3 regions of the Peribacillus sp. NPDC055009 genome follow, and region 1 is predicted to be linked to each of the others. Evidence: riboswitches for the same ligand, from Rfam matches in the RefSeq annotation. Region 1 holds a riboswitch; each other region holds the start of a gene.
The links. Region 1 has a riboswitch for S-adenosylmethionine ahead of ACWF5P_RS07035 (methionine biosynthesis PLP-dependent protein). Riboswitches for the same ligand answer to the same signal wherever they lie in the genome.
Positions count from the first base shown of each region.

Region 2: it holds a riboswitch for S-adenosylmethionine, as region 1 does, so the genes downstream of both, mmuP (S-methylmethionine permease) here and ACWF5P_RS07035 (methionine biosynthesis PLP-dependent protein) in region 1, are expected to answer to the same signal.
Region 3: it holds a riboswitch for S-adenosylmethionine, as region 1 does, so the genes downstream of both, ACWF5P_RS03885 (5-methyltetrahydropteroyltriglutamate--homocysteine S-methyltransferase) here and ACWF5P_RS07035 (methionine biosynthesis PLP-dependent protein) in region 1, are expected to answer to the same signal.

Region 1 covers NZ_JBSGVZ010000003.1:165,523-169,791, forward strand. Annotated here, with positions in the region: gene ACWF5P_RS07025 (hypothetical protein) at 1-63, opposite strand, end outside; gene fumC (class II fumarate hydratase) at 169-1,551, opposite strand; SAM riboswitch class I at 1,880-1,993, shown strand; gene ACWF5P_RS07035 (methionine biosynthesis PLP-dependent protein) at 2,080-3,192, shown strand; gene metC (cystathionine beta-lyase) at 3,189-4,269, shown strand, end outside.
Region 2 covers NZ_JBSGVZ010000013.1:38,503-42,771, reverse strand. Annotated here, with positions in the region: gene ACWF5P_RS18465 (ring-cleaving dioxygenase) at 1-146, shown strand, start outside; gene ACWF5P_RS18460 (alpha/beta hydrolase) at 146-754, shown strand; gene ACWF5P_RS18455 (flavin reductase) at 772-1,380, shown strand; SAM riboswitch class I at 1,605-1,707, shown strand; gene mmuP (S-methylmethionine permease) at 1,791-3,179, shown strand; gene mmuM (homocysteine S-methyltransferase) at 3,176-4,138, shown strand.
Region 3 covers NZ_JBSGVZ010000002.1:26,635-30,903, forward strand. Annotated here, with positions in the region: gene ACWF5P_RS03875 (ABC transporter substrate-binding protein) at 1-469, opposite strand, end outside; gene ACWF5P_RS03880 (SUMF1/EgtB/PvdO family nonheme iron enzyme) at 484-1,428, opposite strand; SAM riboswitch class I at 1,846-1,947, shown strand; gene ACWF5P_RS03885 (5-methyltetrahydropteroyltriglutamate--homocysteine S-methyltransferase) at 2,031-3,134, shown strand; gene ACWF5P_RS03890 (LysR family transcriptional regulator) at 3,188-4,066, opposite strand; gene ACWF5P_RS03895 (aldehyde dehydrogenase family protein) at 4,182-4,269, shown strand, end outside.

The DNA of each region.
Region 1 (4,269 bases):
GCCGCATTCCGGGCATTTCACATGAATTTTTCTCAGACCGTTGCAAAGCGGGCATATAGACATTGTTTTTCCTCCTGTTCCCGATACTTATGATTTCAGTATTTGTAGATTCCATTATTTTAACACATGGAAACACCCTCCCTAATACCAGAGGGAGGGCACTACTAATTATTTATTAACCATGTTAGCAGGATCGACCCATGCTTTGAATTCATCTTCCGTCAGGAACTCCAATTTCAACGCCGCTTCTTTTAACGTAGAGTTGTCCTTGAATGCCGTTTTGGCGATCTTGGCTGCTTTTTCATAACCGATATGCGGGTTCAATGCTGTCACCAACATAAGGGAACGTTCTACATTTTCTTTGATTTTATCTTCATTTGCAGTGATGCCTACCGCACAATTGTCGTTGAATGAATGAATGCCTTCCGTCAATAATTTGACCGTCTGCAGGAAGTTATAGATGATGACTGGTTTGAATACATTCAATTCAAAGTTACCTTGACTTGCTGCAAAGCCAATTGTAGCATCGTTACCAACGATTTGTGTTGCAATCATGGTAAGCGCTTCACTTTGTGTTGGATTGACTTTACCTGGCATGATGGAGCTGCCCGGTTCGTTTTCCGGAATGGCTATTTCGCCGATTCCGCTTCTTGGTCCACTTGCAAGCCATCTGACATCGTTCGCAATTTTCATTAAATCCGCCGCCAATGCTTTCAAAGCACCGTGTGCGTAGACGATTTCGTTATGGCTAGTCAATGCATGGAACTTATTATCAGATGTGACAAAAGGGTATCCTGTATCTGCTGCAATTTGTTTGGCAGAGAGTCCAGGGAATTCTTTTTTTGTATTGATTCCGGTTCCTACAGCCGTTCCGCCTAGAGCAAGGTTCAATAATTTTTGGCTGCTTTCTTCAATCATCGCTAGATCCTTATCGAGCATCGCTTTCCAACCGGAAATTTCTTGTCCTAATGTTAATGGAGTAGCATCTTGAAGATGTGTCCGGCCAATTTTCACGACATCCCAAAATTCTTTTTCTTTTGTATCGAATGTATCACGAAGGGCTTTGATGGCAGGGACCAATTTTTCAGCGACTTCCATAAAGGCTGCAATATGCATGGCGGTCGGGAAAGTATCATTTGAGCTTTGCGCCTTGTTAACATCATCATTCGGGTGAAGGGTTTCAGATTCACCATTTTCTTTTAACCACTCATTCCCTTTGTTAGCGACCACTTCGTTCACGTTCATATTACTTTGCGTGCCGCTTCCCGTTTGCCAAACTACAAGCGGGAAATGTTCATCAAGCGTACCTTCAAGGATTTCCCCGCAAATCTTGACGATGGCATTCTTTTTAACTTTGGAAAGATCACCAAGATCATAGTTCACCTTTGCCGCAGCTTGTTTAACGTATGCAAATGCACGAACTAATTCAATCGGCATTTTTTCGTTACCTATTTTGAAATTGTTACGGCTTCTCTCAGTTTGTGCTCCCCAATATTTATCAGCAGGAACTTTCACTTCACCCATCGTATCTCGTTCGATTCTGTATTCCATGTGTTCTCCTCCTATGTTTGCACTATTCATTGAAGACCTTTTGCATATGAAATGAATAATGTCGGATTATTCTTTCTCTCCATACATTGTACAAACTTTATTATTTTAAAGCAAAAATATCCCGCTGACCCTTTCCATGTTTTCTGAAAAATCCAAGTTCCATTCATGTTTATATGAAAATTCAATTATTCTTTTTAGACACATAAAGTGTAGACACCGCTAGGCTCCAATTGACCTGGTCATGAACATCAAAGCATTATCACTCCCAAAATGTCCTTGACAGTATTTTGTATATATAGTAAATTCAAAAGAAATTGAATAATCTAAACTCTTATCGAGAGAGGTAGAGGGAATGGCCCGATGACACCTCAGCAACCTTCATTTGTTTCAAACCAATGAAAAGGTGCTAATTCCACAAGTTTGTGAACTTGGAAGATAAGAAGAATGACTCGTCCCTACTTAATCAAAGTCTTCTTCTTAAAGAAGACTTTTTTTTATTTTATATAACTCAAAGGAGCAGTGAAAACCATGTACAAATCTGAAACATATCTTGCTCAATTAGGAAATCGCAGCGAAACGGCGACAGGAACAGTCAATCCGCCGGTATACTTTTCAACAGCTTTTCGTCACGAAGGAATTGGCCAATCGACGGGATTCGACTACACAAGGACTGGTAACCCTACACGCCAGCTATTGGAGCGATCCATCGCCGATCTGGAAAAAGGAGACCAAGGTTATGCCTGCAGTTCAGGAATGGCCGCCATCTCCACTATTCTTGCCCTTTTTAAATCCGGGGATGCATGGATTGTCAGCGAAGATCTTTATGGCGGTACATATCGTCTGTTAGAACAAGGTTTTAAAAAATGGGGATTGCAGTGTGACTATGTAAACACTTGTTGTTTGGAGGATATCGAAAAAGCCATCACTCCTCACACGAAAGCCATCTTCATCGAAACTCCCACTAACCCCCTTATGCAGCAAACGGACATTAGCGCCGTTGCGGCATTGGCCAAACGATATAATTTATTGTTAATCGTTGATAACACTTTTTACACGCCTCTTATTCAACAACCCATCGTGCTTGGAGCGGATATTGTGATTCATAGTGCAACCAAGTATCTCGGTGGTCATAATGATGTGCTCGCGGGACTGATCGTTGCTAGCGGCGCTGAATTATGTGATGCACTTGCCTTCCATCATAATGGTACTGGAGCTGTCTTGAGCCCATTTGATTCTTGGCTGTTGATGCGCGGAATGAAAACCCTGGCATTGCGGATGGAGCGTCATGAAAAGAATGCTAAGATACTTGTAGATTACTTATCGGAGCATGATTGTGTCACTGATGTATTGTATCCCGGCAGAGGCGGCATGATTTCTTTCCGCATCATTAATGAAGCGGCGGTCAACCCATTTTTACAATCGCTCTCATTAATTTCCTTTGCAGAAAGCCTTGGAGGGGTTGAAAGCTTCATCACCTATCCTGCCACACAAACACATGCCGATATACCGCTTGAAGTCAGAACGGCAAATGGGGTTTGTAATCGCCTGCTTCGCTTCTCCGTTGGCATCGAGGATAGCGATGATTTGATTGGCGACCTGCAGCAAGCATTCGCACATGTAAAAAGGGAGGCACTACGATGACAGGTCATGATTTTAGCTTTGAAACGAAATTACTTCATAATCAACATAAATTCGATCCGGCAACGGGCGGTGTGAGCGTCCCCATTCAGCATGCATCGACGTTCCATCAATCGGATATCGATCAATTCGGCAAATATGACTACAGCAGAAGCGGGAACCCAACTCGCGAGGCACTTGAAGATATCATTGCCGATTTAGAGGAAGGCACTCACGGCTTTGCCTTTTCATCAGGTATGGCTGCCATTTCAACAGCCTTCCTGCTATTGTCTGCCGGAGACCATATCGTCATTTCCGAAGATGTGTATGGCGGAACGTTCAGGATGGTCACAAGCGTATTGACCCGTTTCAATATTGAGCATACCTTCGTTGACATGACGGACCTTGAAAGCGTCAAAGCGGCCGTTCAGCCAAATACCAGGGCCATATACATTGAAACGCCTTCAAATCCGTTACTTAAAGTGACCGATATTCAAGCTGTATGTGATATTGCAAAAAAAGCCGGTGCCTTAAGTTTTGTTGATAATACATTCTTGACGCCCGCATTGCAAAAACCGCTGAATCTGGGCGCTGATGTTGTCCTTCATAGCGCGACGAAGTTTTTATCCGGACATAGTGATGTGGTAGCTGGGCTTGCGGTCGTGAAAGATCCGGAATTGGCGGCAAGACTCGGTTCGCTCCAAAACTCCTTTGGAGCGGTCCTTGGTGTCCAAGATGCCTGGCTTGTAATGAGAGGTTTAAAAACCTTGTCAGTTAGAATGGAACATTCACAAAAAGGGGCAGAAAAGATTGCAGCCTACTTAAAAGATCAGCCCTTGGTGAAAAAAGTGTATTATCCCGGCCTAGCCGATCATCCACAGCACGCCATCCAGAAAGGCCAGTCACTTGGAGCAGGGGCGGTCCTATCTTTTGAATTGGAAAGTGAGGAAATCTTCCGTTCCTTCGTGAACACTGTCGAGCTCCCTGTATTTGCCGTAAGCCTGGGAGCGGTCGAATCCATATTATCTTACCCGGCCAAAATGTCCCATGCTGCCATGCCTGATGATGAAAGGGAAAAGCGGGGCATCACGAACAGCTTGC
Region 2 (4,269 bases), on a different contig from region 1:
CAGATCCACCTGGCTTTGCTCATGATGAAACGAAGGAAACGATGGGTAGTAAATTAATGCTGCCGCCATGGTTTGAGGAAAAAAGGGAAATTATGGAGAAAACGTTACTGCCGGCAGTGCCGAGGGTACTAGAGGAGGATAAATGATGAAGCATATTTTTCAAAAAGGAAGTAATCCAGATGCACCGTTGCTTTTGCTTTTACATGGCACTGGAGGAACGGAAACGGATCTTTTGCCATTATCGGAGATGGTTTCACCGGGATCATCCGTACTCAGCGTACGGGGAAATGTACTTGAAAACGGAATGCCCCGTTATTTCCGCCGGCTGGCTGAAGGAGTTTTTGATGAAGAAGATTTGATTTTCCGTACGAAGGAGCTTTATGACTTCTTGGAATCAGCGTCCGGACAATATGACTTCGATCGTGACAGAGTGGTGGCATTAGGTTATTCTAATGGTGCAAACATAGCAGCAAGTTTGATGTTCCATTTCGAAGGGGCATTAAAAGGAGCGATTCTTCATCATCCAATGGTGCCTAGACGCGGGATTGCTTTGCCGTCCCTATCGGATATACCTGTATTCATTGCTGCAGGTAAAAACGATCCGATATGCCCCGCAGCAGAAACTGATGAACTTAATCGGATTTTACTGCAAGCGGGTGCTGCGGTGGACGTTCACTGGGAAAATTACGGTCATCAGTTAACACGTTCAGAGGTTGATGCAGCAAGTTCATGGTTTCAAAAGAACTTTTTATAAGAATGAGAGGGATGAAGATGATTTCAGTAAATCCTGAAAGTCTTACAGAACGGGAAAATTATAAGTTTTTGACTGGAAGCATCATACCGAGACCAATAGCCCTGGTCACGACACAATCCGAAACCGGTACAATCAATATAGCGCCGTTCAGTTTTTTTAACATAGTCAGTTCCAATCCTCCGATGATTTCCATTTCTGTTCAACGGAAAGAAGGAGTTTTGAAGGACACGGCCCGAAATGCAATTCAAACAGGTGAATTCGTTGTTCATATCACTGATGAAGACAATGTTGCTGATGCAAATCGAACGGCCAAGGAACTCCCGTCTGACGAAAGTGAATTGGGTCTTACCAATTTCACTCAGGCTGTTAGTGATAAGGTGTCGGTACCAGGATTGCAAGAAGCGAAGGTACGCTTTGAATGCACATTGGAGCATGCGATACCTTTGGCAGGTTCCAAGAATAAACCTGGTTGTGATTTATTGATAGGGAAAATAGTCTGCTATCATATAGAGCAGGAGATTTACCATAATGGCCGAATTGACCAGAAGGGGCTAAAACCAGTAGCAAGATTAGCGGGTCATACTTATACAAAACTAGGAGAATTATTTGAAATTGAAAGACCTTAAGGAATATAAGAAAAATGGCGTCATCTTTTAAGGTGTCGTCATTTTTTAAAAATTATTCCCGGTTAGCATTATTTACAATTCTATAATGTAAGCGACTGTTCCAAAAACAAGTTCATATCTATGCCAAAGGTGCGTTGATCGTTTGGATTTTAAAGGAAGTCTTTACAAACCGAAACAAAACTTGACAATTTTTTCATAGATTGATAAAGTTATAAAAAAATAATTTCTTATCCAGAGAGGTGGAGGGACTGGCCCTATGAAACCTCAGCAACAGGTCTGCAATGACACTGTGCTAATTCCAGGGGGTGAAACCTTGATAGATAAGACCGTACGTGTTTATTTGTCAGTAACGCACTCTTTTTTAGAGTGCGTTTTCGTTTTTTCTGGATGCAAGATAAAGGAGAGTAAGAATGGAGAACAAAAGGAAGCATGATTTTCAAAGGAAAATGCAGGCACGGCATATAATAATGCTATCGCTTGGCGGGGTGATTGGAACAGGTTTATTCTTAAGTTCGGGTTATACGATTCAACAGGCAGGCCCGTTTGGCACCATCCTTTCGTATCTGATTGGGGCATTAGTGGTTTATCTAGTCATGCTATGTCTAGGGGAACTGGCAGTACATATGCCCGAGACAGGTGCGTTTCATAGCTACTCAGCTAAATACATAGGTCCTGGGACAGGGTATACAGTAGCCTGGTTGTATTGGCTAACTTGGACAGTTGCACTTGGTTCGGAATTCACGGCTGCAGGATTGTTGATGCAGAGATGGTTTCCATCAATCAATGTCTGGATATGGAGTGCACTATTTGCCATATTGGTTTTGGCATTAAATGCGTGGACCGTTAAATTTTTCGCTGAATCCGAATTCTGGTTTGCGTCTATAAAGGTATTTGCCATTGTGATTTTCATTATTTTGGGAGCAGCGGCAATGCTAGGTTTCATTCCAATAATTCATTCACAATCCGCTCCGTTATTCTCCAATTTTACAAGTGAAGGTTTATTTCCGAATGGTGCTTTTGCCATTATAATGACGATGCTTGCGGTGAATTTCGCATTCTCTGGAACTGAATTAATTGGAATTGCAGCTGGAGAAACTGTGAATCCAGAAAAAACGATACCAAAGGCAATCCGTATGACATTATGGAGATTGATTATCTTTTTTGTAGGAACCATCGTTGTATTATCCGCATTATTGCCTATTTCGGATGCAAGCGTATTAGAAAGCCCCTTTGTGGCAGTTCTTGAACGGATTGGTGTGCCATATGCAGCGGATATTATGAACTTTGTTATATTAACTGCCATTTTGTCTGCTGCAAACTCAGGACTGTATGCGGCATCCAGAATGCTTTGGTCACTTGCAGATAAGGAAACTATATCACCAATATTTGCAAAATTGACAAAACGGGGAGTTCCGATAAATGCAGTCCTTTTCAGTATGTTGGGCGGCTGCTTAGCCCTGTTTTCGAGTATTATTGCACCGGATACTGTTTACATAGTGCTTGTATCCATTTCTGGACTAGCCGTTGTTGTAGTTTGGATGAGTATTAGCATGTCGCAATTTCTATTTCGCAGACGATATATAAACGAAGGAAATTCAGTTAATGACTTAGCTTATCGAACGCCATTATATCCACTCGTACCAATCGTTTCTTTTATGCTATGCCTAGCTTCTTGCATAGGAATTGCATTTGATCCTACACAACGAATTGCACTATATTGTGGCATTCCATTTATTTTGTTTTGCTATGGAAGTTATTATCTGACACAAAACCATAAAGAAAAGAGGAGTAGATCATGAACATTAAAACTAACCCAATTGACGCTATTTTACGAGATCATTCAGTCATGATTTTAGACGGAGCTTTAGCTACAGAGCTAGAGAGGCATGGATGTGATTTGGACGACCCGCTCTGGTCTGCACGTGTATTACTTGAAAATCCAGAAGTGATTTATCAAGTGCATTCTGACTATTTTCGTGCTGGAGCGGATTGTGCGATTACGGCTAGCTACCAAGCCACTGTTGAAGGTTTCGCCCTCCGCGGAATACAAGAAAAAGAGGCTTTGGAGCTAATCAGGAAAACGGTTTTACTCGCAAGAAAAGCAAGAGATGATTTTTGGAAGGAAGAAAATCAAACGCTTAGGCCTAAGCCATTGGTTGCTGCATCTGTTGGGCCTTATGGGGCTTATCTTGCAGATGGTTCAGAGTATGTAGGAAACTATGGTGTTTCGGATGAAACTTTAATTGCATTCCATAGCTCACGAATATCAGCGTTGATTGAAGCTGGAGCTGACCTTTTAGCATTTGAAACGATTCCTTCCCTGCAAGAAGCAAAAGTATTATATTCATTATTGAAGGATTATCCAGAAGTGTATGCTTGGCTATCCTTTTCATTGAAAAATGAAAAAGCGATAAGTGATGGTACTTCACTCGAGGAGTGTACAAGATTGTTTGGGGACAGTGAGCAAATTGCAGCAATTGGCATCAACTGTGCGCCAGTTTCAAGTATCACGGAAGCCATCCAGGTGCTGCGTGCAAACACGGATAAACCAATCATTGTTTATCCGAATTCAGGTGAAACATATAATCCGGAAACTAAAACATGGCATGGGCAAGAATCATGTAACAGGCTCGACCTGAAATCTGAAGAATGGCAACATGCAGGGGCGCGTTTAATTGGAGGATGCTGCAGAACGGCACCACATCATATTGAAGACATTTCAAGAAAGTGGCGACCTTCCGTGGTGGTATCCTCCTAGCCCTTGTACTGTTTTAAAGTATGTATGATATAGACCCTAACTAAAGGAACAGGAAGCGTCATAATCGGGCGGTTCCTGTTCTTTTTGAATTCATTATTTTCGAGTTATCATATCTCTTAGGCTGAAAAAGA
Region 3 (4,269 bases), on a different contig from region 1:
ACACATATTCATAGACAGTTCCTTTTGAAACTCCTAACTTTTTCCCTTTTAAATCACTTGCCGATTCAATATCCCCTTTAACAAGTAGCTGGGTTTCCTTGGAGGAATCCTCTTTCCCTCTTGTAAGTGTTCCTAAAATCACCATATCCCCTTTACCTAACGAGTTTAACAAGGCGTAATCTGCAGCTATTCCAGTATCAGCTTGTTCTGTTAATACAGCATTAACCGTGTCAATTCCCATGGCAAAATTGGTAAGCTTTGCTTCTACGCCGTAATTTGAGAAGTATCCCTGTATCTCTGCCGCCCTGAATTGAAGTGAACCACCTGCTGCAGTATCAATAGCCATCCTTATAACGTCACTGTTAGGTGCACCAGCATCTTCTGAAGGAGATGAGGAACATCCAGCGATAAATAAAATGTTTAACATCGAAATAACAACCAATAAAGACCTCAAATTTTTCATGTTCATATCCCCTATGGCACTTATTTTTTTAAGTTGGCAACACATCTAAAACCCATATGCCCTGTAGAGCTGTCAATCATATTATAAGTACGGGCTGAAATCCTATAACGATTACAATATGATCGATGGCATAGATAGGATCCGCCTTTTATCAGTTTTGCAAAAGGATCGGGATCGAGGACTTCACTTCCATGTTGAATTGAAAATGTATCCTCGCACCATTCCCACACATTCCCCGACATGTTATAAAGGCCAAAATCATTCGGTTCAAAGGTATCAACAGGAGCCGTTCCTAAAAATCCGTCTTCTCCCAAATTTTCGTTTGGAAAATTGCCTTGCCAAATATTACAGTGATGCTTTCCCCCTTGGTGCAACTCATCCCCCCAAGGATATTTACGATTTACCACTCCACTGGCAGCAGCATATTCCCATTCCGCTTCTGTCGGAAGTCTTTTTCCAGCCCATCTACAAAACGCTTTGGCATCATTCCATGACACATGGACGACCGGATGGTGAAAGCGATTCACGATTGAGGAATCCGTCCCTTCCGGATGCTTCCAGCAAGCATTTCGAACAGCTATCCACCAAGGTGTTTTTTCGGCTGCCCCCACCATATCCCGTTCCATTCGTTTGTTGACAAACAAGTTAAAAACAAAAGACCATCCATATTTCTCCGCATCTGTTACATAACCGGTATCCTTTATAAAACAATAGAATTGTTCATTTGTTACGGCGTATCGGTCCATGTAAAAGGACTCAATCTTTACTGTTCGTGGTGGATATTCACCATCTTCTCTTGAACTATCTTCATCACTTGATCCTAGTAAAAATTCACCTGCTTGTATCAAAGACATATTATAGAAATCGTTTTTGTTTGTCGGGATCGAATCAAGGTCAGTTTCAATTGAAAGAAAATTCCGTCTTTTCAATACAGTACAGCATGATTTCATATTTGTTGTTTTCATGTTTCCACTCTCCAATGAATCTTCTCCTAGGCACTGCTTATGCCTGTATTATCACAATTTTTTTCGAACAAAAAAGGACACAGAAATGTTGTAATGAACAACAATTCAGTATCCTTTGGTTGACCAATTGGATAATCCAATTTTATTCTCTTTTCTTTATGCAATTTAACAATAAAACATAAATACTCATTAATCAAGTAGGTTTAATTATTTTATTTATTTTTTTCAGTCTTCCCTACTAATCGTTGTTTTAAAAAACCACGTCTAAACCTTATCTAAAAAGTGGTATAAAAAGCCGAATACAGAAAATGATCATGCCAGGAACCGAGTAATAAACGGTATATTCTAAATATTCAACCTCCAGCGCTTGACCTTTGTAAAAACTACCTGTATAGTCATAATTAATTTAATAGACAACTCTTATCCAGAGAGGTGGAGGGACTGGCCCTTTGATGCCTCAGCAACAGACTGATCATGTACTGTGCTAATTCCAGAAGTGTAAAAACTTGAAGATAAGAAGAGTATATAGCTTTGTTGCCAACACCTCTTCTTATTTTTTAAGAAGAGGTTTTTTATTTTTAAAAGGAAAGAAGGAATGCAACATGTCAATCACATTAACGAAAGCACCATTCAGGGCCGATCACGTCGGAAGTTTATTAAGACCGGAACGTTTACATATTGCCAGAAAGCAATTTAGGGAGGGTACCCTTTCAGCAGAGCGCCTTCGTGAAATTGAAACCGAAGAAATCAAACGGATTGTCGATAAACAAATTGAAGTTGGATTGGAGGCTGTTACGGACGGCGAGTTCAGACGAACATGGTGGCACTTTGACTTCCTCGAACATTTAAATGGCATCGAGGGATATGTGACTGAAAAAGGTCTCACATTCGATGGTGTGGAAACAGAGAGATATAACGTTCGCAATACCGGGAAGGTTTCATTCAATCCTGAACATCCCTTCATTAGTGATTTCATTGAATTGAACAAAATCGTGAACGGTCGTGCCGTTGCTAAGCAAACCATTCCCAGTCCGAATCAGTTATTTGCTGCAGGTATTCATAATGAAGACATCTACCCTGATATTGAAGATTATGCAAATGATATCATCAAGGCGTATCAGCATGCTTTGAAAGCCTTTTATGAAGCAGGTGTGCGTTATCTTCAATTGGATGATGTATATATTGCCAGACTTTCAGCTCCAGATTTCCAGTTCAAAGATGGAAAATATACGAGGGAACAGTTAATTGATCTTGCACTTCGTGTCATTAATGGAGCATTGGAAGGCAAACCAGAAGACCTTGTCGTCACTACCCACCTATGTCGCGGAAACTATCAGTCGACTTGGGCGTTTGAAGGAAGCTATGCCCGTATCGCCCCAACTTTATTGGCAAAGGAAAAAGTGGATGGATTCTTCTTGGAATATGATGATCAACGCTCAGGGGATTTCAAACCATTGGAATACATTCCAAATGGCGGTGCACAGGTCGTACTGGGTGTCGTCACTTCAAAAAATGGAGAAATCGAAGACAAGGAAGCAGTTAAGGCACGCATCAAGGAAGCTTCAAACTTCGTTGCTCTCGAACAATTATGCTTAAGCCCTCAATGCGGCTTCGCCTCCACCCATCACGGCAACAAGCTGACCGAAGAACAGCAATGGGAAAAGCTGAAATTCGTCGTTGATGTAGCAAAAGAAGTGTGGGAATGATTCATCTTTAAATGTAACGTAAAAGCTAGGCATTAGGCAGGCCTAGCTTTTCTTCAAAACAGCTCAATAAAATGTTTTGCCGTTTTGGAAAGATAACGATCTTGTCTAAAAACCAAAGCTATATTCGATTGAATTGAAGAATCGATAATATCCAACACTTTCACTCCTTTTATAATATGAGGTGAAACAGCTGATTTCGGAACAATACTCGCCCCAACTCCAGCTGAAACCAGAGAGAGCAGAACATTTACATCATGGCATTCGCATAAAATATTTGGCTGTATTTCCCGCTTTTTAAATTCCTCGATAATTTCTTCGTAAATCCCTTGTCCTTTTTCCCTATGCACTAAAAGCAATGGGATATTTTCAATATCCTTTAAATGAACCCTACTCTTTGAAGTGAAACTGTCCCAAACCTCAGGTACAACAAAAACATTCGGCACTTGTCCTATGTTCAAAATGGAAAGACCCTTCATCTCGACAGGTAAATGAACAATAGCAAGTTCAATATCCTGATTCTCCAAATAATTACTTATTTCATATGGATCTCCTGCGAATATTTTAAAGGAAACGGAAGGATATTTTTTCTTAAAATCATTAATTTTATCAGGTAAATAAGACATATAGGCAAGTACGGAACCTACTGAAAGGGTACCTTTAATTCCCTCACCCGTTTCCTTCACTTCGAGCAAGGAGTCCTCGAAATATTGCAGCATATTCTTAGCCTTCTCGTAAAGTACCCTCCCAGCTTCGGTCAATTCCATACTTTTACCATTCCTTTTTCGCTCAAGTAAAGTAGTCCCTAATTCTTCTTCCATAAGGCGGAGCTGCTGGCTTAATGGCGGCTGTGACATATTCAATTTTTTTGCTGCACGGGAAACCTGGCCTTCTTCTGCAAGAATAAGAAAATATCGTAATTGTCTAATATCCATTTTGGCACCTCTAATATATATGTAAAGCGTATATAAACTTAATTATATAGATATTTTAAATATGATACAAACAGCAGTAAAATATATTTGTTTACAATATAAAGGGGTGTTCAAAATGGAGAAATTCAAGGATCTAAACAAAAGCTTCATCAATGGGGAATGGATGGAAGGCTCAAGTCAACGCAGATATAATATTTTAAACC